Regions from separate parts of the Leclercia adecarboxylata genome, predicted to be linked through region 3. Evidence: predicted binding sites of a transcription regulator. Region 3 holds the regulator's gene; each other region holds the start of a gene.
What was found. Region 3 encodes PurR, which represses purine synthesis genes. Its sites were predicted from a motif close to CANGCAAACGTTTGCNTG; they were not measured.
Positions count from the first base shown of each region.

Region 1: purT (formate-dependent phosphoribosylglycinamide formyltransferase) is a predicted target of PurR. The motif match lies at 2,837-2,854, and genes of this name have one in related genera.
Region 2: gcvT (glycine cleavage system aminomethyltransferase GcvT) is a predicted target of PurR. The motif match lies at 2,264-2,281, and genes of this name have one in related genera.
Region 4: FHN83_RS19615 (amino acid aminotransferase) is a predicted target of PurR. The motif match lies at 2,106-2,123, and genes of this name have one in related genera.

Region 1 is NZ_CP040889.1:5,867-11,090, reverse strand. It holds gene edd (phosphogluconate dehydratase) at 1-868, shown strand, start outside; gene FHN83_RS01825 (bifunctional 4-hydroxy-2-oxoglutarate aldolase/2-dehydro-3-deoxy-phosphogluconate aldolase) at 908-1,549, shown strand; gene purT (formate-dependent phosphoribosylglycinamide formyltransferase) at 1,625-2,803, opposite strand; gene yebF (protein YebF) at 2,952-3,299, shown strand; gene FHN83_RS01810 (tellurite resistance TerB family protein) at 3,387-4,037, shown strand; gene ptrB (oligopeptidase B) at 4,128-5,224, shown strand, end outside.
Region 2 is NZ_CP040889.1:1,161,775-1,166,998, forward strand. It holds gene gcvP (aminomethyl-transferring glycine dehydrogenase) at 1-543, opposite strand, end outside; gene gcvH (glycine cleavage system protein GcvH) at 667-1,056, opposite strand; gene gcvT (glycine cleavage system aminomethyltransferase GcvT) at 1,080-2,174, opposite strand; gene ubiI (FAD-dependent 2-octaprenylphenol hydroxylase) at 2,603-3,805, opposite strand; gene ubiH (2-octaprenyl-6-methoxyphenyl hydroxylase) at 3,818-4,996, opposite strand; gene pepP (Xaa-Pro aminopeptidase) at 4,993-5,224, opposite strand, start outside.
Region 3 is NZ_CP040889.1:4,149,286-4,154,509, forward strand. It holds gene punC (purine nucleoside transporter PunC) at 1-89, opposite strand, end outside; gene punR (DNA-binding transcriptional activator PunR) at 205-1,128, shown strand; gene purR (HTH-type transcriptional repressor PurR) at 1,134-2,159, opposite strand; gene cydH (cytochrome bd-I accessory subunit CydH) at 2,455-2,544, shown strand; gene FHN83_RS21550 (MFS transporter) at 2,709-3,875, shown strand; gene sodB (superoxide dismutase [Fe]) at 3,914-4,495, opposite strand; gene FHN83_RS21560 (C40 family peptidase) at 4,620-5,224, opposite strand, start outside.
Region 4 is NZ_CP040889.1:3,753,620-3,758,843, forward strand. It holds gene FHN83_RS19605 (YcbK family protein) at 1-65, shown strand, start outside; gene FHN83_RS19610 (MBL fold metallo-hydrolase) at 84-731, shown strand; gene FHN83_RS19615 (amino acid aminotransferase) at 852-2,042, opposite strand; gene FHN83_RS19620 (porin) at 2,227-3,306, opposite strand; gene asnS (asparagine--tRNA ligase) at 3,913-5,224, opposite strand, start outside.

The sequences.
Region 1 (5,224 bases), 970 kb from region 3:
GATCCAGATCAACTGGGATGATTTCTCTGACCTGTCTGAAGTGGTTCCGCTGATGACCCGTCTGTATCCGAATGGCCCGGCCGATATCAACCATTTCCAGGCCGCGGGCGGCGTCCCGGTGCTGATGCGTGAGCTGATGAAAGGCGGCCTGCTGCATGAAGATGTTAACACTGTGGCCGGTTTCGGCCTGAAACGCTACACCTTAGAGCCGTGGCTGAACGACGGCGAGCTGGACTGGCGCGAAGGGGCGCAGGCCTCGCTGGATGACAGCGTAATAGCCACCTTTGACAAGCCCTTCTCCCACCACGGCGGCACCAAAGTGCTGAACGGCAACCTGGGCCGTGCGGTGATGAAGACTTCTGCGGTTCCTGTGGAAAATCAGGTTATTGAAGCCCCGGCGGTTGTTTTCGAAAGCCAGCATGACGTGCTGCCAGCCTTTGAAGCCGGTCTGCTGGACAAAGATTGCGTCGTTGTTGTCCGTCATCAGGGACCCAAAGCGAACGGAATGCCAGAATTACATAAACTAATGCCGCCACTTGGTGTATTATTGGACCGCCGTTTCAAAATTGCGTTAGTTACCGATGGACGCCTCTCCGGTGCATCGGGTAAAGTGCCTTCCGCCATCCACGTCACCCCGGAAGCTTATGACGGTGGACTGCTGGCGAAAGTGTACGATGGCGATATCATCCGCGTTAACGGTCAGACAGGCGAGTTGACCTTACTGGTGGATGAGGCGGTACTGGCCGCACGTAAGCCGCATATTCCTGACCTGAGCGCATCGCGCGTGGGAACGGGACGCGAAATGTTCAGCGCGTTACGCGAGAACTTCTCGGGTGCAGAACAGGGCGCGACCTGTATTACGTTTTAAGACGACAAGAATTATCGATCTGGCGAGAGAAAAACTCTGATGAAAAACTGGAATACAAGTGCAGAAGCAATCCTGAAAACTGGCCCGGTAGTGCCGGTTATCGTGATTAATAAGCTGGAACACGCAGTCCCGATGGCGAAAGCGCTGGTTGCGGGCGGTGTACGCGTACTGGAAGTCACGCTGCGTACTGCCTGTGCAATGGATGCCATTCGCGCCATCGCCAAAGAAGTACCGGAAGCGATCATCGGTGCAGGCACCGTCCTGAACCCGCAGCAGCTGGCTGAAGTGACCGAAGCCGGTGCGCAGTTCGCCATCAGCCCGGGCCTGACCGAGCCTCTGCTGAAAGCCGCTACCGAAGGCTCTATCCCGCTGATCCCGGGCATCAGCACCGTGTCTGAGCTGATGCTGGGTCTGGACTACGGCCTGCAGGAGTTCAAATTCTTCCCGGCGGAAGCCAACGGCGGCACCAAAGCGCTGCAGGCTATCGCAGGTCCGTTCGCTAACGTCCGTTTCTGCCCGACTGGCGGTATCTCTCCGGCGAACTACCGTGACTACCTGGCGCTGAAGAGCGTGCTGTGCATCGGCGGCTCCTGGCTGGTTCCGGCGGACGCGATGGAAGCGGGCGACTGGGATCGCATCACCAAGCTGGCGCGCGAAGCGGTAGAAGGCGCGCAGCAGTAAGGTTTTGTTTTGCCGGGTGGCGGCTTCGCCTTACCCGGCCTACGCCAATAAAAACGGGCCAGGCGGCCCGTTTTTTTATCCTGCAACCTGCACGCTGGCGGCGGCTTTTTTTGCCCGCTCAACGGCGTCTTCTACGCTGTCGGCCGTTGCCAGCGCCACGCCCAGACGACGCGAGCCCTCGATCTCCGGCTTACCGAACAGACGCAGCTGCAGGCCTGCGCCCACTGCGGCATCGACGTTATCAAAGGTGACGTTCTGGCTGGTCAGCTGCGGCAGGATCACCGCCGACGCCGCCGGGCCGTACTGACGCACGCCGCCGACCGGCAGGCCGAGGAAAGCACGAACGTGCAGGGCAAACTCAGAGAGATCCTGCGAAATTAAGGTCACCATACCGGTGTCGTGCGGACGCGGAGAGACTTCGCTGAAGATCACCTCGTCACCGCAGACGAACAGCTCCACGCCAAACAGGCCGTGGCCGCCCAGGGCCAGCACCACTTTGCGGGAGATCTCCTCGGCCCGTTCCCGGGCCAGCGGGCTCATCTGCTGCGGCTGCCAGGATTCACGGTAGTCGCCATCTTCCTGGCGATGACCAATAGGATCGCAGAAATGGACGCCATCGACGGCGCTGACGGTCAGGAGGGTGATCTCAAAATCAAACTTCACCACCCCCTCAACGATCACGCGTCCGGCCCCGGCGCGGCCGCCCTGTTGGGCGTAATCCCAGGCTTTATCCAGCTGCTCTGGGCTGCGCACAAAGCTCTGCCCTTTACCGGAGGAGCTCATCACCGGCTTAATGATGCACGGGTAGCCAATTTCGGCGACGGCCTGCAGAAAATCAGCTTTGCTGTCGGCGAAACGGTAGCTTGAGGTGGGCAGAGCCAGCTCTTCCGCCGCCAGACGACGAATACCTTCCCGGTTCATGGTCAGCTTCGCGGCGCGGGCGCAGGGCACCACGCGCTGGCCTTCAGCTTCCAGCGCCAGCAGGGTGTCGGTGGCGATAGCTTCGATTTCCGGCACCACAAAGTGCGGCTGCTCTTTGGCGATCAGGGCGCGCAGGGCATCGCCATCTAGCATATTAATGACGTGTGAGCGGTGAGCAACGTGCATCGCTGGCGCATCGGCATAGCGGTCAACGGCGATCACTTCGACACCCAGACGCTGGCACTCAATGGCCACCTCTTTGCCCAGTTCACCCGAGCCCAGCAGCATCACACGCGTCGCTGCCGGACGCAGCGCAGTTCCTAAACGAGTCATAATAATTCCCCTGAAAAAGTTGCGCGCAGTATAAACGAAAACGTTTGCGTCTGTCTTGTGTTGCGAAAATCCATCAGGCTGACAGGCGGTTATTTGCATCGCGCCATTTTTCGACCATGCTTTTGTTGAACCAAAACAGGAGAGCATGATGAACAAAACAGGGGTAGCGATAGCACTGCTGGCCGCCAGCCTGACGGCCCAGGCTGCAGATGAAAAAACCGTGAAATTTCCGGCCTGCGAAGGTCAGGATGCCGAAGGGATTGCCGCCAGCGTGAAGCGGGATTATCTGCAAAACCGCATTGTGCGCTGGGCGGACGATCAGAAAACGCTGGGCCAGGCCGATCCGGTCGCCTGGATCAATCCTAAGCAGGTGAAAGGGGAGAACGACCATTGGACGGTACCGCTGACGGTGCGCGGCAAAAATACCGATATTCACTATCAGGTTAAGATCGACTGTAAAGCGGGCAGCGCGCAGTATTTGTCGTCGAAGAGATGAATTTTCGCTTCTTTTGCTGACGCAGACATTTCCTGACATCCCCTCGCTTACGCTGAGAAATTCATCCACCGTTTAGTGAGGGTAAACATGTCAAACTGGTTGAATCAACTACAGTCTCTGCTCGGGCAGAAAGGGTCGTCATCGTCCGGTGAAGGCTTAAGCAAAATGCTGACGCCGGGCGCGCTTGGCGGCCTCGCCGGGCTGCTGGTGGCGAATAAATCCTCGCGTAAGTTATTCAGCAAATACGGCACCGGTGCCCTGCTTGCCGGCGGTGGTGCCATTGCCGGTACCGTGCTGTGGAACAAGTACAAAGACAGAATACGCAGCGCGCACCAGGACGAGCCACAGTTTGGACAGCAGGCCTCGCCGCTGGACGTGCGCACCGAAAGGCTGATCCTGGCGCTGGTCTTTGCCGCCAAGAGTGACGGCCATATCGACGACCAGGAGCGGGCCGCCATTGAACAGCAGCTGCGGGAAGCGGGCGTGGAGGAGCAGGGCAGGGCGCTGGTGGCGCGCGCCATCGAACAACCGCTCGATCCTGCGCGTCTGGCTCAGGGGATCCAGAATGAAGAGGAGGCCCTGGAACTCTACTTCCTGAGCTGTGCAGCCATCGATATCGATCACTTTATGGAGCGCAGCTATCTCAATGCGCTGGGCGATGCGCTGAAAATCCCGGCGGACGTGCGGGAAGGGATTGAGCAGGATATTCGCCAGCAAAAACAAGCGCTACCCGGCTAGTTTTTTACCCCTGTCAGCACCGTTTCGCTTGCATCGTGCGCATGTTTTGCCAACCTTATAGGGTGTTAAACGTAAAAGAATCATACCGCCATGCCACCTAAAGCCCAACGCATACCGCACGCTCTCACCGCGCACGGTGACACGCGTATCGACAACTATTACTGGTTGCGGGACGACACCCGCTCGCAGCCGGAGGTGCTGGACTACCTCCACGCGGAAAACGACTATGGCCGCAGGGTCATGGCGACGCAGCAGGCGCTGCAGGATCGCCTGCTTGGTGAAATGGTCGAACGCGTCCCGCAGCGTGACGTCTCAGCCCCCTGGAGTCGAAATGGCTATCGTTACCGGCACGTTTATGAACCCGGTAACGAATACGCCATCTATCAGCGCCAGTCGGTACTCTGCGCCGAGTGGGAGGACTGGGAGACGCTGCTGGATGCGAACCAGCGCGCGGCGCACAGCGAGTTTTATACCCTGGGCGGAATGGCGGTATCGCCGGATAACGCCACTATGGCACTGGCCGAAGATTACCTCTCCCGACGGCAGTATGGCCTGCGTTTTCGCAATCTCGAGACCGGGAACTGGTTCCCGGAGATGCTTGATAACGTCTCACCCGACTTTATCTGGGCCAACGATTCCGAAACGATCTACTACATCAAAAAGCACGCCACCACCCTGCACCCTTATCAGGTCTGGCGGCACACGGTGGGCACGCCGTCGAAAAGCGACGAACTGGTGTATGAGGAGAAAGACGAAACCTTTTACGTCAGCCTGCATAAGACCACCTCAAAACACTATGTGATTATCTTCCTTGCCAGCGCCACCACCACCGAAGTGCTGCTGCTGGATGCCGAACTGCCGGACGCCCAGCCGCTGTGCTTTATGCCGCGGCGCAAGGATCACGAGTACAGTCTCGATCACTTCCAGCACACCTTCTATCTGCGCTCCAACCGGGAAGGCAAAAACTTTGGCCTCTACAAAACCAAGGTGCGCGATGAACGCAAATGGGAAGTGCTGATCCCGCCCAGGGATCAGGTGATGCTCGAAGGGTTCACCCTGTTTACCGACTGGCTGGTGGTGGAAGAGCGCCAGCGCGGGCTCACCAGCCTGCGGCAGATCAACCGCAAAACCCGGGAAGTGATTGGTATCGCCTTCGACGATCCCGCCTACGTCACCTGGATTGGCTA
Region 2 (5,224 bases), 2.1 Mb from region 3:
CGGGTGAACGTCGGCCGCGACGAAGAAGCGGTTTGCGCCTTTCAGCTTGCTGACGCGTTTTGCCATGGCCATGGCTTCTGCAGCGGCGGTGGCTTCATCCAGCAGCGAAGCCGAGGCGATGTCGAGACCGGTCAGATCCAGCGTGACCTGCTGGAAATTGAGCAGCGCTTCCAGACGCCCCTGAGACACTTCCGGCTGATAAGGGGTATAGGCTGTGTACCAGCCCGGGTTTTCCAGCATGTTACGCAGGATCACCGGCGGTAACTGCACGTTGGTGTAGCCCATGCCAATGTAAGACTTAAAGCGCTTGTTCAGGCTGGCAATGCCTTTCAGTTCCGCCAGCGCGGCGTATTCAGTGGTCGATTCCCCCACCTGCGGCGGCGTGGCGAGCTGAATATCCTTTGGCACAATCTGGCCGATCAAGGCGTTGAGCGAATCCGCGCCAACCGTCTTCAGCATCTCCTGCTGTTGCTGAGCATCCGGCCCAATGTGACGTTCAATGAAGGCGCCACGGTTTTCAAGCTGGCTTAAAGTCTGTGTCATGAGCGATGGTTCCTGAAACGTGCAGTGAATCGTAGTTGTCTGTAACTCTGTTACCCGGTGGCGCTAACGCTTACCGGGCCTACGTTGTCTCGCCTCTCCCTGAATGGGAGAGGGAGAAAACGCTTATTCGTCTTCTAACAGTGCTTCATAGGCTGTTGCATCCAGCAGGGCGGCAACTTCCGCTTCGTCGCTGGCTTTGATTTTGAAGATCCAGCCTTCGCCGTAAGGCTCGCTGTTGACCAGCTCCGGTGAGTCGCTCAGCGCGTCGTTAACCGCCACGATTTCGCCGCCGACCGGAGCATAGATGTCAGATGCCGCTTTTACGGACTCGGCTACCGCGCAGTCGTCGCCTGCGGTGACGGTCGCGCCCACTTCCGGCAGATCCACAAAGACCATGTCACCTAACAGCTCCTGAGCATGTTCGGTGATCCCAACGGTATAAGTGCCGTCGGCTTCTTTGCGCAGCCACTCATGTTCTTTGCTGTATTTCAGTTCTGCTGGCACATTGCTCATTGAATTTCTCCTGATAAAAATAATTAGGCGACCGGTTTACCGGCGCGAACAAAAATCGGTTTGGTCACGCGGACCGGCATTTCGCGGTTGCGGATCTGCACCACGGCAGTCTCGCCAATGCCCGCCGGAACACGCGCCAGAGCAATACTGTAACCCAGCGTCGGAGAGAAGGTGCCGCTGGTGATAATGCCTTCGCAGTGGTTGCCGTTCGCATCGGTGAAACGTACCGGCAGCTCGCCGCGCAGGACGCCTTTTTCGGTCATCACCAGGCCAACCAGCTGTTCGGTGCCCTTCTCGCGCTGCATTTCCAGCGCTTCACGGCCGATAAAGTCGCGATCGGCAGGTTCCCAGGCGATGGTCCAGCCCATGTTGGCCGCCAGCGGAGAGACGCCTTCGTCCATCTCCTGACCGTATAAATTCATACCGGCTTCCAGACGCAGCGTATCGCGCGCGCCGAGCCCCGCCGGTTTAACGCCCGCTTCCACCAGCGCACGCCAGAAATCGGCCGCTTTTTCGTTCGGCATCGCAATTTCATAGCCCGCTTCACCGGTGTAGCCGGTGGTCGCCACAAACAGATCGCCCGTCTGCACGCCAAAGAACGGCTTCATGCCTTCGGTGGCTTGACGCTGCTCATCGCTGAACAGGGAGGCCGCTTTTGCCTGCGCATTTGGACCCTGCACCGCGATCAGCGACAGATCGTCACGCACGGTGATGTCGATGGCGTAGGGTTCTGCGTGTTGGGTGATCCAGGAGAGGTCTTTTTCGCGGGTGGCGGAGTTGACAACGAGGCGGAAGAAATCATCAGAGAGGTAATAGACAATCAGGTCGTCAATCACGCCGCCGGAGGCATTCAGCATGCCGGAGTAGAGCGCTTTACCCGGCTTCGTGAGCTTAGCCACGTCGTTTGCCAGCAGATAGCGTAAAAACTCCCGGGTGCGGCTGCCGTGGAGATCGACAATGGTCATGTGAGAGACGTCGAACATACCGGCATCGGTGCGCACCGCATGATGCTCATCAATCTGCGAACCATAATGCAGCGGCATCATCCAGCCATGGAAATCGACCATGCGTGCACCGCACAGGGTGTGTTGTTCGTACAAAGGCGTCTGTTGAGCCATCTTATCCTCGTTGAATGAGCAGGGCTGTCTTGCGTTTCAAGGTGAAAAAATCACCACAAAACCCGGCATCGGCATCGCTCCCGGACGCCGACGCAAACGTTCTCTTTCCTCTGAACTTACCACCGAAAAGGGTGGTTAACCATAAGGTAAAATGGGTCATCACATTAGCTTATGGTCAAAAAAGCCAACAAAGCGTACAGAGTTATTCACTATAAAGATGCGAAACGCCCCGCACAAAAGCAAAGTCAACAGCCTGGAGTTGAGCACAGGATGATATTTACTGCGGAAAAACGCGCGGAATTTCCGTAACATAAAAACAGCCAGATTAGATAATCTAATGCGAAAAAGTCAGTGAAATTAGATTATTTCAAACGAGGGGAATTTCCCGGCCCACAGGCCGGGAGAAGAAAGTGTGATGGGGGTCTGGTTTACTGAAGCCAGTCCGGCAGATCGTTAAGCCCCATCGCCTGACGCAGAAGTTGAGGTTTAACGCCTGGAAGGGTATCAGCCAGTTTCAGGCCGAGGTCGCGCAGCAGTTTTTTCGCCGGGTTCGCCCCGGCAAACAGTTCGCGGAACCCCTGCATACCTGCCAGCATCATTGCCGCGCTGTGTTTGCGGCTGCGCTCGTAGCGACGCAGATAAAGGTGCTGACCAATATCCTTGCCTTCGCGATGCAGTCGGCGCAGTTCGTCCACCAGTTCGGCGGCATCCATAAAGCCCAGGTTTACGCCCTGCCCGGCCAGCGGATGAATGGTATGCGCCGCGTCGCCCACCAGCGCCAGACGATGCGCGGCAAACTGGCGCGCATAGCGGCCGGTCAACGGAAATACCTGACGCTCGCTTTCGACGGAGCACAGCCCCAGCCGGTTATCAAACGCCACGCACAAAGCCTGATTGAACTCCTCGGCTGACGCCTCCTGCATCTGCTGGGCCTTCTCGGGCGCCAGCGACCAGACGATCGAACAGAGATGCGGATCGCTGAGCGGCAGGAAGGCCAGAATGCCGTCATTGTGGAAGATCTGCCGGGCCACGGCCTGATGCGGCTCCGCCGTGCGAATAGTGGCGACCAGGGCATGGTGACGATAGTCCCAGTACGTTAGCGGAATGTCGGCTTTATTTCGCAGCCAGGAGTTTGCGCCATCGGCCCCCACCACCAGGCGAGCGGTGAGCATGTCTCCGCTTTGCAGGGTAATAAAGGCGTCGTTTTCACCCCAGGCGACCTGCTGCAGCGCAGCAGGCGCAATCAGCGTAACATCGCTGCACTGCTGCGCTTTCTGCCACAGAGCATGGTGGATGACCGCATTTTCAATGATATGCCCGAGATGGCTGTAGCCCATGCTCTCGTCATCAAACGCGATATGCCCGAAGCTGTCTTTATCCCACACTTCCATCCCGTGATAACAGCTGGCGCGTTGGGCGATAATCTCCGACCAGACGCCGACGCGGGTCAGCAGCTTTTCACTGGCGGCGTTGATCGTCGAGACGCGTAGCTCAGGCGGCGCGTCGGGAGCGACAGGCTGCGGCTGCTTCTGCTCCAGCACCGCCACGCGCAGACCGCTGCCCTGCAAGCCGCAGGCCAGCGCCAGTCCTACCATTCCGCCACCGACAATGGCGACATCAACATTCTGCACTTTGTTTACTCCTTAGCGAGCGACCCAACCAAGCGTCCTCTGTGCCAGCACATCTCGTGCCGGAATGAATAGTTCCATCGCCATCAACCCTGCGTTACGGCCCGCCACCAGCGGTGCCCAGCGATTGGCAAACAGATGCACCAGCCCATCGGTTACGCCGATGGTGGCCTCTTTATCGGCCTGGCGTCGTTTCTGGTAATGGCATAAGACCGGGTAGGCACCGCAATCCTGCTGTTGCGCAAACGCCTGGGCCAGCGTTTCGGCCAGGGTCATGACATCGCGCAGTCCGAGATTAAAGCCCTGCCCGGCGATGGGGTGTAACGTCTGGGCCGCATTGCCCACCAGCGCGACGCGATGGGAGACAGACTGCGACGCCGTGGTTAACGCCAGGGGATAAAACGCCCGCTTGCCGGCATGGGTGATACGTCCCAGCCGCCAGCCAAAGGCTTTTTGCAGTTCGGTACAGAAGCGTTCATCAGACCAGCTCTGCACCTCATCCGCACTCTCCAGGGGATGGCACCAGACCAGCGAACTGCGCCCCTGGGACATCGGCAGCATGGCCAGCGGGCCGTGCTGAGTAAAACGTTCAAAGGCGCGCCCCCGGTGCGGCTCGGCGGTGGCGACGTTAGCAATCACCGCCAACTGATGGTAAGGCTGCTGTTGCCACTGGATCCCACACTGCTGGCCGAGTGCCGAACGGGAACCGTCGGCGGCCACCAGCAGCTGTCCGTCCAGCGTCGTGCCGTCATCCAGGGTGACGCTCACCGCGTCTTCGCTGCGGGTAAAGCGCTCCACGCGCGCGGGGCAGTGCAGAGTTACGCCTGGGGCCTCTTTTAACAGACGGAACAGGCGCAGGCCCACGTCGTGCAGCTCAACCACCTGCCCCAGCGCATCAATACGGTAATCCTGCGCCTCAAGGGTAACAAACCCGGCATGGCCCCGGTCGCTGACATGAACGGTTTCGATGGCCGTGGCGCAATCGGCAATGGCCTGCCAGATGCCGCTGCGTGCCAGCTGCTGGCAGGTGCCCTGCGCCAGGGCGATAGCGCGTCCGTCAAATCCCGGATGACCGGTCGACTGTGGCGCAACGGCCTCTACCAGATGAACCGGAAGTTTGCCCTGGGTCAGGGAGGAGATCGCCAGCGCAAGCGTAGCTCCCGTCATGCCTCCGCCAACGATGATGATGCTCATGGGCGCGCCGCCGCCATCAGCGCCTCAATCTCGTCGGCGTTTTTCACCACCGAAGCGGTCAGGTTCTCGTTGCCGGTTTCGGTGATGACAATGTCATCTTCGATACGAATGCCGATCCCGCGATACTCCGCAGGCACATCGGCATCCGGGGCGATATAGAGTCCCGGCTCAACGGTGAGCACCATGCCCGGCTCCAGCACGCGGGAACGTTCCGGGCCGTAGACACCC
Region 3 (5,224 bases):
GAGAAGGCAGGCAGATACATATCGGTGGCGAGGAAGCCCAGTACGCTCAGGCCGCCAAGCCAGACTAAAAATCCTTTCCTGGGTTGCATTGTTTTATTGTCCTTATGGGTGCAGGTTTAGGTAGCCGCTGAGTGTAGGCAGTGCAATCCCGCTTGTGAAACGCTAATATTTGGCGGTTGCATTCAAATTTTTTGCAGGCAGAAAATGTGGTCTGAATATTCCCTTGAAGTGGTGGACGCCGTGGCGCGTAACGGCAGTTTCAGCGGCGCGGCCCAGGAGCTGCACCGCGTTCCCTCGGCGATCAGCTATACGGTGCGTCAGCTTGAGGAGTGGCTGGCGGTGCCGCTGTTTGAACGGCGCCATCGCGACGTGGAGCTCACCCCGGCCGGCATGTGGTTTCTGAAGGAGGGGCGCTCTGTTATCAAAAAAATGCAGATCACCCGCGAACAGTGCCAGCAGATCGCCAACGGCTGGCGCGGGCACATCTCCATTGCGGTGGACAACATCGTTCGCCCCGAGCGCACCCGCCAGATGATTGTCGATTTTTACCGTCACTTCTCTGACGTCGAGCTGCGGGTCTCCCAGGAGGTCTTTAACGGCGTGTGGGATGCGCTGGCGGACGGCAGGGTGGAGATGGCCATCGGCGCGACCCAGGCGATCCCGGTGGGGGGACGCTACGCTTTTCGCGATATGGGCATGCTGAGCTGGATCTGCGTGGTGGCGAGCCATCATCCGCTGGCCGCGCTTCCCGACCCGCTCAGCGATGATACCCTGCGCAACTGGCCGTCGCTGGTGCGGGAAGACACCTCCCGCTCGCTGCCAAAACGCATCACCTGGCTGCTGGACAACCAGCGGCGGATCGTCACCCCGGACTGGGAGTCGGCGGCAACCTGCCTCTCGGCCGGACTGTGCGTGGGGATGGTGCCGGTGCATTTTGCCCGCCCGTGGATCGACAGCGGCAAATGGGTGGAACTGACGCTGGAGAACCCGTTCCCGGATGCGGCCTGCTGCCTGACCTGGCAACAAAACGATATGTCACCGGCGCTGGCGTGGCTGCTGGATTATCTGGGGGACAGTGAAACGATGAACAGGGAGTGGCTGCGGGAGCCAGAGGTGCTGGCTCCCTGAGGGGATCAACGGCGGTAGTCGCGGAACGGGCCATCGGCGACGGAGCGGCGTTCGATCAAACGCGGATGCACTTCAATGGACTGCGACTCTTCGCGCTTGTTGACGATACGGTCGAGCAGCATGTTGAAGGCCGTCTCCCCCAGCGAATCTTTTGGCTGGTGGATAGTGGTCAGCGCCGGGGTGAAGAACCGGGCGTTGCGCACGTTATCATAGCCGATCAGCGAAACGTCCTGCGGCACGCGCAGACCCATTTCATCGGCGGCGCACAGGGCGCCCATCGCCATAATGTCGCCGCCGCAGAAAATAGCGGTCGGACGCGGGCTCTGGGAGAGGATCTGCTGCATGGCGCGATAGCCGGACTCTGGCTCAAAGTCGCCCTGCACGATCCAGTTTTCCGGCACCGTGATTAACGCTTCTTCCATCGCTTTCATAAAACCGGCCAGACGCCCGGCACCGGTATTGCGCTCCAGCGCCCCCGGAATAACGCCGATGTCGCGGTGACCGCGTTCAATCAGATAACGTCCGGCCATATAGCCGCCTTCAAAGGCGTTATCGATCACCGAGTCGGTGAAGTCGGCTTTCGCTTCGCCCCAGTCCATCACCACCATCGGAATATTGCGATACTCTTCCAGCATCGTCAGCAGGGGCTCCGGATATTCGGAGCACATCACCAGCAGGCCGTCGACACGCTTTTGCGCCATCATTGACAGGTAGGCCCGCTGCTTCTCGAGGCTGTTCCAGGCGTTGCCGAGGATCAGGGTATAGCCTTTCTGGAAGCAGTTTTTCTCTACCGCTTCAATAATTTCTGCGAAGTAGGGGGCTTCGCTGCTGGTCGCCAGCAGGCCGATCGATTTGGTGTGATTCACCTTCAGACTGCGGGCCACGGCGCTGGGAGAGTAGTGCAGCTCTTTGATCGCTGCCCAGACGTTGTTACGCGTCTCTTCCGCCACAAAGCGGGTTTTGTTAATAACATGTGATACGGTTGTAGTGGAAACGTTTGCGCGTTTCGCTACGTCTTTAATTGTTGCCATCAGATGTCACTCCAGACCATATCTAAGCTCCTGAAAAACCAATAGGTAAACGTTTGCCTTCACTCGCCCTAATTGCGCAATTTGAATTGCGGTACGCCGGGAAAACGACACAGGACGTCAGGAGGGGGTCAATGGCCGGTACGCTAATAAATTTAGCGTGGAATTTTGTCTGATCTTGACCAAAAGGGGAAGAGTAAAAATGGATATCAACCTAATTCCCGCAAGATTTTTACCCTGAACTGTGCAAAAATGAGCAAGCTCACTCTTCATGGGGTGATTAAAAGGAGAAAAATTGATGAGTACCGATCTTAAGTTTTCGCTGGTTACCACCATTATTGTTCTGGGTCTGATCGTAGCAAGCGGTCTGACTGCTGCGCTGCACTGATCCTCGCGAGGGAGTCACCGCTCCCTCGTCTCCCTTCCTTTATTGTTACGCTCCCTGCAAAAATCTTTTGCCAAATTGTTAACTTCTCATTTTTTGTGATTGATGTCATGCTTTCGCCTTCATTGTTCTGTGTCGCCTGACGACACGGTGTCTGGAGTTGAAGTATGAGAATCAATTTTCCGCTGCTGGCCCTGGCCATTGGTGCGTTTGGTATCGGCACCACCGAGTTTTCCCCGATGGGGCTGTTACCGGTGATTGCCCGGGGTGTGGATGTTTCTATTCCCGCGGCAGGCATGCTGATCAGCGCCTACGCCATCGGCGTGATGGTGGGGGCGCCGCTGATGACCCTGCTGCTGTCGCACCGCGGTCGCCGTAACGCGCTGATCTTCCTGATGGCGATCTTTACCGTCGGTAACGTTCTCTCGGCGCTCTCCCCGGATTACACCACCCTGCTGCTGTCGCGCATTCTGACCAGCCTCAACCACGGCGCCTTCTTTGGCCTCGGGTCTGTGGTGGCCGCAAGCGTGGTGCCGAAGCACAAACAGGCCAGCGCCGTGGCAACCATGTTTATGGGGCTGACCATCGCCAACATCGGCGGCGTCCCTGCCGCGACCTGGATGGGCGAAGCGATCGGCTGGCGCATGTCATTCCTCGCAACCGCGCTGCTCGGCGTGGTCTCGATGATCGCACTGTTCTTCTCTCTGCCAGCGGGCGGGGCGGGCGAAAAGCCGGAAGTGCGCAAAGAGCTGGCGGTGCTGATGCGCCCGCAGGTGCTCTCGGCCTTGCTGACTACCGTGCTCGGTGCCGGGGCGATGTTTACGCTCTACACCTACATTGCACCGGTCCTGCATGACATTAACAACGCCACGCCTGCCTTTGTCACCGCGATGCTGGTGCTGATTGGCGTCGGTTTCTCGCTTGGCAACTTCCTCGGCGGCAAGCTGGCGGACCGCTCCGTGAGCGGCACCCTGAAGGGGTTTTTACTGCTGCTGATCGTCATCATGCTGGCGATCCCGTGGCTGGCGCGTAACGAAGTGGGCGCGGCATTTGCGATGGTGGTGTGGGGAATGGCGACCTTTGCGGTAGTACCACCGCTGCAGATGCGCGTGATGCGTGTAGCGAGCGATGCGCCGGGGTTATCCTCTTCCGTGAATATCGGGGCGTTTAACCTCGGGAATGCGCTGGGGGCGGCGGCCGGTGGGGCGGTGATCTCGGGCGGACTGGGTTACAGCTTCGTTCCGGTGATGGGGGCCATCATTGCGGCGCTGGGGCTTCTGCTGGTGCTGACTGCTGACAGAAAACAACCTGATCCGGTGTGTGCTACCGAATAAAACAGAAAAGCAGAAGGCCGGGCCTTCTGCTTTTTTTGTTACGCCGCGAAGTTCTTCGCAACAAACGCCCAGTTTACCAGCGCCCAGAAGTGCTCAAGATAGTTCGGGCGCGCATTGCGGTAATCGATGTAGTACGCGTGCTCCCAAACATCCACCGTTAACAGCGGGGTGGCGTTGCTGGTCAACGGCGTGCCCGCGTTGGAAGTAGAAACGATGGCCAGTTTGCCGTCCGCCTCTTTTACCAGCCAGGTCCAGCCTGCGCCAAAGTTCTTCACCGCCGCGTCGGTAAACTTCGCCTTAAACTCTGCAAAGCTGCCGAAGGTAGCGGTGATGGCATCTGCCAGTTCACCGGTCGGTTCGCCACCGGCCTGTGGTGCCAGGCAGTGCCAGTAGAAGGTGTGGTTCCATACCTGTGCGGCGTTGTTGAATACGCCGCCCTCGGAGCTGCGCACGATCTCTTCCAGGGTTTTCCCTTCAAAGGCGGTACCGGCGATAAGGTTGTTCAGGTTGGTAACGTAGGTCTGGTGGTGTTTGCCGTAGTGGTATTCCAGGGTCTCCGCAGAAATATGCGGGGCCAGGGCGTCTTTTGCATACGGTAATGCAGGTAATTCAAACGACATTGCTTCTCTCCTTATTATAGTGATCCATTCAATAACCATATTGAATGTAAGGGTAGAGTAGCAAATTGAAAGGGTATGCAAAAGAGGAACTTACCCCGCTGGCGTGCCAGCGGGGTAGGGGAGATTAACGCAGGGTGTTGGCCTTCATCACGCGGCGCGCGCCGACGTAATGGCGCTGCCAGTAGTCTTCGCTCAGGGAGGTGATCTGAATGTCCTGGCCGGTACGCGGGGACTGGATAAATTTGCCGTTGCCCACGTAAACGCCCACGTGGTCGGCGGTGCCGCGCCCACGGGTGCGGAAGAACACCAGATCGCCGCTTTCGAGCTCGCCGCGATCGACCGGAGAGGCGTCACGCAGGTGGTACATTTCGTTCGCGGTGCGCGGAATACGGAATTTAACCAGGTCTTTATAGGCGTAATAAACCAGGCCGCTGCAGTCGAAACCGGTACGCGGCGAGGAACCGCCCCAGCGATAGGGTTTACCAATCTGGCCCATTAGTTTATTTAACGCCGTTTTTTGCGCCTTTTGCACCCGGACTTTATGCGCTTCAGCAAGGGTCGTGGTTTTGCTGGTTTTGACGCACTGCGTTTTGCGTCCTTTACGGGTGGTGCATTTTTCTGTCACAACGCGGGAGGCGGTTTGCGTGGTGCGGGTCGCGCTGCGGGAGGAAGTTTTGCTTTTCTTGCTGGAGGTGGCTGGCTGTGTTTTAGCGAGGCTACTTTTTTTGC
Region 4 (5,224 bases), 400 kb from region 3:
GTGTAGGATATTACCCACGTAGCAACTTTGTGCATATTGATACCGGGCCATTGCGGCACTGGTAATAACAAATCAGGAGCAGTATGAACTATCGTATTATTCCGGTCACCGCGTTTTCCCAGAACTGTTCGCTTATCTGGTGTGAACAAACCAAACTGGCAGCCCTGGTCGATCCCGGTGGCGATGCAGAGAAGATCAAACAGGAAGTCGCTGCCGCTGGCGTGACTTTAATGCAGATCCTGCTGACCCACGGCCATCTCGATCACGTAGGCGCAGCGGCTGAACTGGCGCAGCACTATGGCGTGCCGGTGATTGGCCCGGAAAAAGAAGATGAGTTCTGGCTGCAGGGATTACCGGCCCAAAGCCGCATGTTTGGTCTTGATGAATGTCTGCCGCTGACCCCGGATCGCTGGCTGAATGAAGGCGAGAGCGTAAACGTAGGTAATGTGACGCTACAGGTCTTGCATTGCCCGGGCCATACGCCTGGCCACATCGTCTTCTTTGATGACCAGTCGCGTCTGCTGATTTCCGGCGACGTGATCTTCAAAGGCGGTGTAGGGCGCAGTGATTTCCCGCGTGGGGATCATGGTCAGCTGATTCGCTCAATTAAAGAGAAATTATTACCGCTGGGCGATGATGTCACCTTTATCTCCGGCCACGGCCCAATGTCGACGCTGGGCTACGAACGGCTGCACAACCCGTTCCTGCAGGATGAAATGCCGGTCTGGTAAAGAAGAATTGAAAAAGCCTGCTTTGAGCAGGCTTTTTTTTGCCCGGCGGCGCTAACGCTTGCACGGGCCAGGGTGATCTTTTGTAGGTCGGGTAAGCGATAGCGCCACCCGACACAGTTTTTACAGCACCGCGACAATCGCTTCGCACAGTGGCGCCATGTTATCTGGCGTCATACCCGCCACGTTCACACGACCTGATGCCACCGCGTACACGCCAAACTCTTCGCGCAGACGCAGAACCTGCTCTTTGGTCAGGCCGCTGAATGAGAACATGCCGTTCTGCTTGATGATAAAGCTGAAGTCGCGATCCGCGCCTTTTTCCGCCAGGGTGTTCACGAACAGCTGACGCATGCGCTGGATGCGCTGGCGCATATCGTTCAGTTCCTGTTCCCAGATGGCGCGCAGGGCGTCATTGCTGAGGATGGTCGCAACCACAGACGCACCGTGAGCCGGTGGGTTAGAGTAGTTGGCACGAATAACGGATTTCATCTGGCTGAACGCACGGTCAACGGTCTGCTCATCGGAAGCGACCAGCGTACAGGCGCCTACACGTTCGTTGTACAGACCGAAGTTCTTGGAGTAGGAGCTGGCAACAATCAGCTCTTTATGGACTGCTGCAAAGGCGCGCAGACCTTCAGCATCCTCTTCCAGACCACGGGCAAAGCCCTGGTAAGCGAAGTCGAACAGCGGCAGCCAGCCTTTTTCAACGGAGAGCTTCGCCAGCTGTTCCCACTGCTCAAGCGTAGGATCGATGCCGGTTGGGTTATGGCAGCAGCCGTGGAACAGAACTACATCGCCCGCCTGGGCTTCGCTCAGGCTGGACAGCAGGCCGTCGAAATCCAGGGAGTGGTTCGCCGCATCGTAATAAGCATATTCACGCACTTCCAGACCCGCAGAGTTAAAGACGCTCTTGTGGTTCGGCCAGCTCGGGTTGCTCACCCACACGGTTTTAACGCCGGTATTTTTAGCGAGGAAATCCGCCGCCACACGCAGTGCGCCAGTACCGCCAGGGGTCTGCGCCGTGCGGGCACGTTTATCGCTGACAATCGCGCTGCCTTTGCCGAACAGCAGTTCCTGCGTGCAACGGCCAAATTCCGGAATACCATCGATGCCGAGGTAGTTTTTGGTATTTTCATTTTCCAGCAGATACTGCTCAGCCTTTTTAACGCTGGTCAGTACCGGGGTCTTGCCGGTCTCATCTTTATAGACACCAATACCCAGGTTAATTTTTCCAGGGCGGTCATCGGCACGAAACAGATCGGCCAGGCCCAGAATAGGGTCGGCAGGGGCGGCGGTAATGTTCTCAAACATGACGAAGTTCCATTGTGGTTACGGAAGTGAAATCCGCTATCAGGTTAACGATAGTTCTACAAAATGCCAACCGTTTGCTACAAAAAGCGTGCGGCTTTTCAAAAGTCGCCATTTTTAGCTTTCAGGCATAAAAAAACAGGGCCGAAGCCCTGTTTTTTAGACATATAACAAAGTGGTGTACTGATTAGAACTGGTAAACGATACCTACACCCGCATGGTCGTCGGTAGACAGGCCAGTTGCTTCAGCGTAGTTGTTGTCATCCAGCAGGTTGAAGCGGTACGCAGCGTACACGTTCATGTTCTTGTTGAAGTAGTACCAGGTACCCACTTCTACGTATTTAACCAGGTCAGCATCGCCGCCGCTGAAACCGTTACGAGCGGTCAGATCTTTACCTTTGGACTGTACGTAGCCCACGGATGGACGCAGACCGAAGTCGAACTGGTACTGAACCACAGCTTCGAAGTTCTGAGTTTTGTTAGCGAATTCGCCGTCATTTTCACGGGTCATGTTCTGAGATTCGCCGTACATTACCGCTGCGTACAGGTTGTTTGCATCATACTTCAGGGAGGTTGCCCAGCCTTCAGCACGTTCGCCTTTACCGTCTGCACTCTGCGCAGTAGAGCGGTCTGAGTTAGAGTAGGCTGCGGTTACGTTGAAACCTTCAGCGAAGTCATAGCCCAGAGAGTAGCTGCCGCCGTCGCCGTTCTGACGGCTGGTGGTGTGGCCAGATTCGTTTTTACCCTGGTACTGCAGACCCAGCGCCAGGCCATCAACCAGACCGAAGAAGTCAGAGTTACGGTAGGTAGCCAGACCGGTGCTACGTCCAGTCATGAAGTTGTCGGTTGCAGCCAGGGAGTCGCCGACCCAGATAACGAACATATCGGTTGAAGCCAGCGCATCATAGAACACGCCGTAGTTACGACCATAATCGAATGAACCAATCTCACCGGCTTTCAGGCCTGCGAATGCCAGACGGGTTTTAGTACCCTGAGCGCCTTCCTGAGCGGAAGCGTCCATGTTGTATTCCCACTGACCATAACCGGCCAGTTGGTCATTAATCTGAGTTTCACCTTTGAAGCCGATACGCGCATAGGTGGTGTCACCGTTATCGGAATCACCGTTGGTGGTCCACTGGTGTTCGCCTACTGCTTTACCATAGAAGTCCAGCTTGTTACCGTTTTTGTTATAGATTTCTGCTGCGTTAGCTGCACCGGCTACCAGCAGGGCAGGGATAACCACTGCCAGGATATTGCGCTTCATCATTATTTATTACCCTCATTGGTTTTTTTATGACACTCGCCACTGCCGTCAATAAATTCTGTCAATAAATATTTCCGGAACTATTGATGAGAGTTTGGTGTCTTTATGTATCTGACAGGCATCTTTCCATTCAAATAAACGTTTCGCTACTCTGAAAGTGCTACAAACATCAAGAATCGGTTACAATAAGAAAATATGTGTAACTAAATGTGAATTTTAAGGAGCTTTGTGAGGGACCTCAAAGTTCAGAGTTGAATGGCTAAAATTAAAGCTTCACTAATTCTATCTATATGAATTGCTTATCTTAAATTTAGATAATAACTTTTTTTATGATCCGAAGCATTAGCGCACTATTTTTCTTATCTTTGGAAATAGACATCTGGATAGCCGGGATTTTGCACAAAAAGTGTGCTAATGCTTGAGATAAGTATTAGGCGCAATAAGAATAGGGTTTATTTTGTGTTCAAAGATGTTTCATGGAAATAAAGCGTAACACTGGAGAGGATCTGGCGGGGTTGCACTTTAAAGACGCTGACTTTCGACTGACATAAGTTGACAGTGCAGAATAAAATAATGGCCAGCATTAGCTGGCCATTGTGTAGTGAGGGATTAGAACGTTGCGTTGCGCGGGGTGCGCGGGAATGGAATCACATCACGCACGTTCTGAACACCGGTAACATAGGCAATCAGACGCTCAAAGCCGAGCCCGAAACCGGAGTGCGGCACGGTGCCGTAACGACGTAAGTCGCGATACCACCAGTAGTCCTCTTTGTTGAGGCCCATTTCAGCCATACGCGCATCCAGTACGTCCAGACGCTCTTCACGCTGAGAACCACCGATGATTTCACCGATGCCCGGGGCGAGCACGTCCATCGCGGCAACGGTTTTGCCGTCTTCGTTAAGGCGCATGTAGAACGCCTTAATGTCTTTCGGATAGTTTTTCACGACAACCGGCGCCTTGAAGTGCTTCTCGGCCAGGTAGCGTTCGTGCTCGGAGGAGAGATCAACGCCCCAGTAAACCGGGTTCTCGAACTGCTGACCGCAGTTTTCGAGGATGGTCACCGCATCGGTGTAATCCACCTGAGCAAAATCAGCAGAGACGAAACGTTCCAGACGTGCGATAGCATCGCTGTCGACGCGCTCGGCGAAGAATTTCATGTCATCGGCGCGTTCGGTCAGCACGGCGTTGAAGACGTACTTCAGCATCGCTTCTGCCAGACCGGCAACGTCATCGAGGTCAGCGAAAGCCACTTCCGGCTCCAGCATCCAGAATTCCGCCAGGTGGCGGCTGGTGTTGGAGTTCTCGGCGCGGAAGGTTGGACCGAAGGTGTAGATTTTGGACAGCGCACAGGCGTAGGTTTCGCCGTTCAGCTGGCCAGATACGGTCAGGAAGGACTCTTTACCAAAGAAGTCTTTGTCGTAGTCCACTTTTCCTTCCGGCGTGCGCGGCAGGTTTTCCATGTCCAGCGTCGAAACGCGGAACATCTCGCCTGCGCCTTCGGTATCGGAGGCGGTGATCAGCGGCGTGGAAACCCAGAAGTAACCCTGCTCGTCAAAGAAACGGTGCAGCGCCTGCGCCAGAGTGTGGCGAACACGGGCGACGGCCCCAATCATGTTGGTACGCGGACGCAGGTGAGCTACTTCACGCAGATACTCGATGCTGTGGCGTTTTGCCGCCATCGGGTAGGTGTCTGGATCTTCAACCCAGCCGGTCACTTCAATTGAGGTGGCCTGCAGTTCATAGCTCTGACCCTGGCCCTGAGAGGCCACGATTTTACCGGTGACGACAACGGAGCAACCCGTGGTCAGACGCAGCACTTCCTGATTGTAATTGGGCAGAGAATTATTAATAACGGCCTGTACAGGATCAAAGCAGGAACCGTCATAGACGGCGAGGAATGAAAAGCCAGCTTTTGAATCT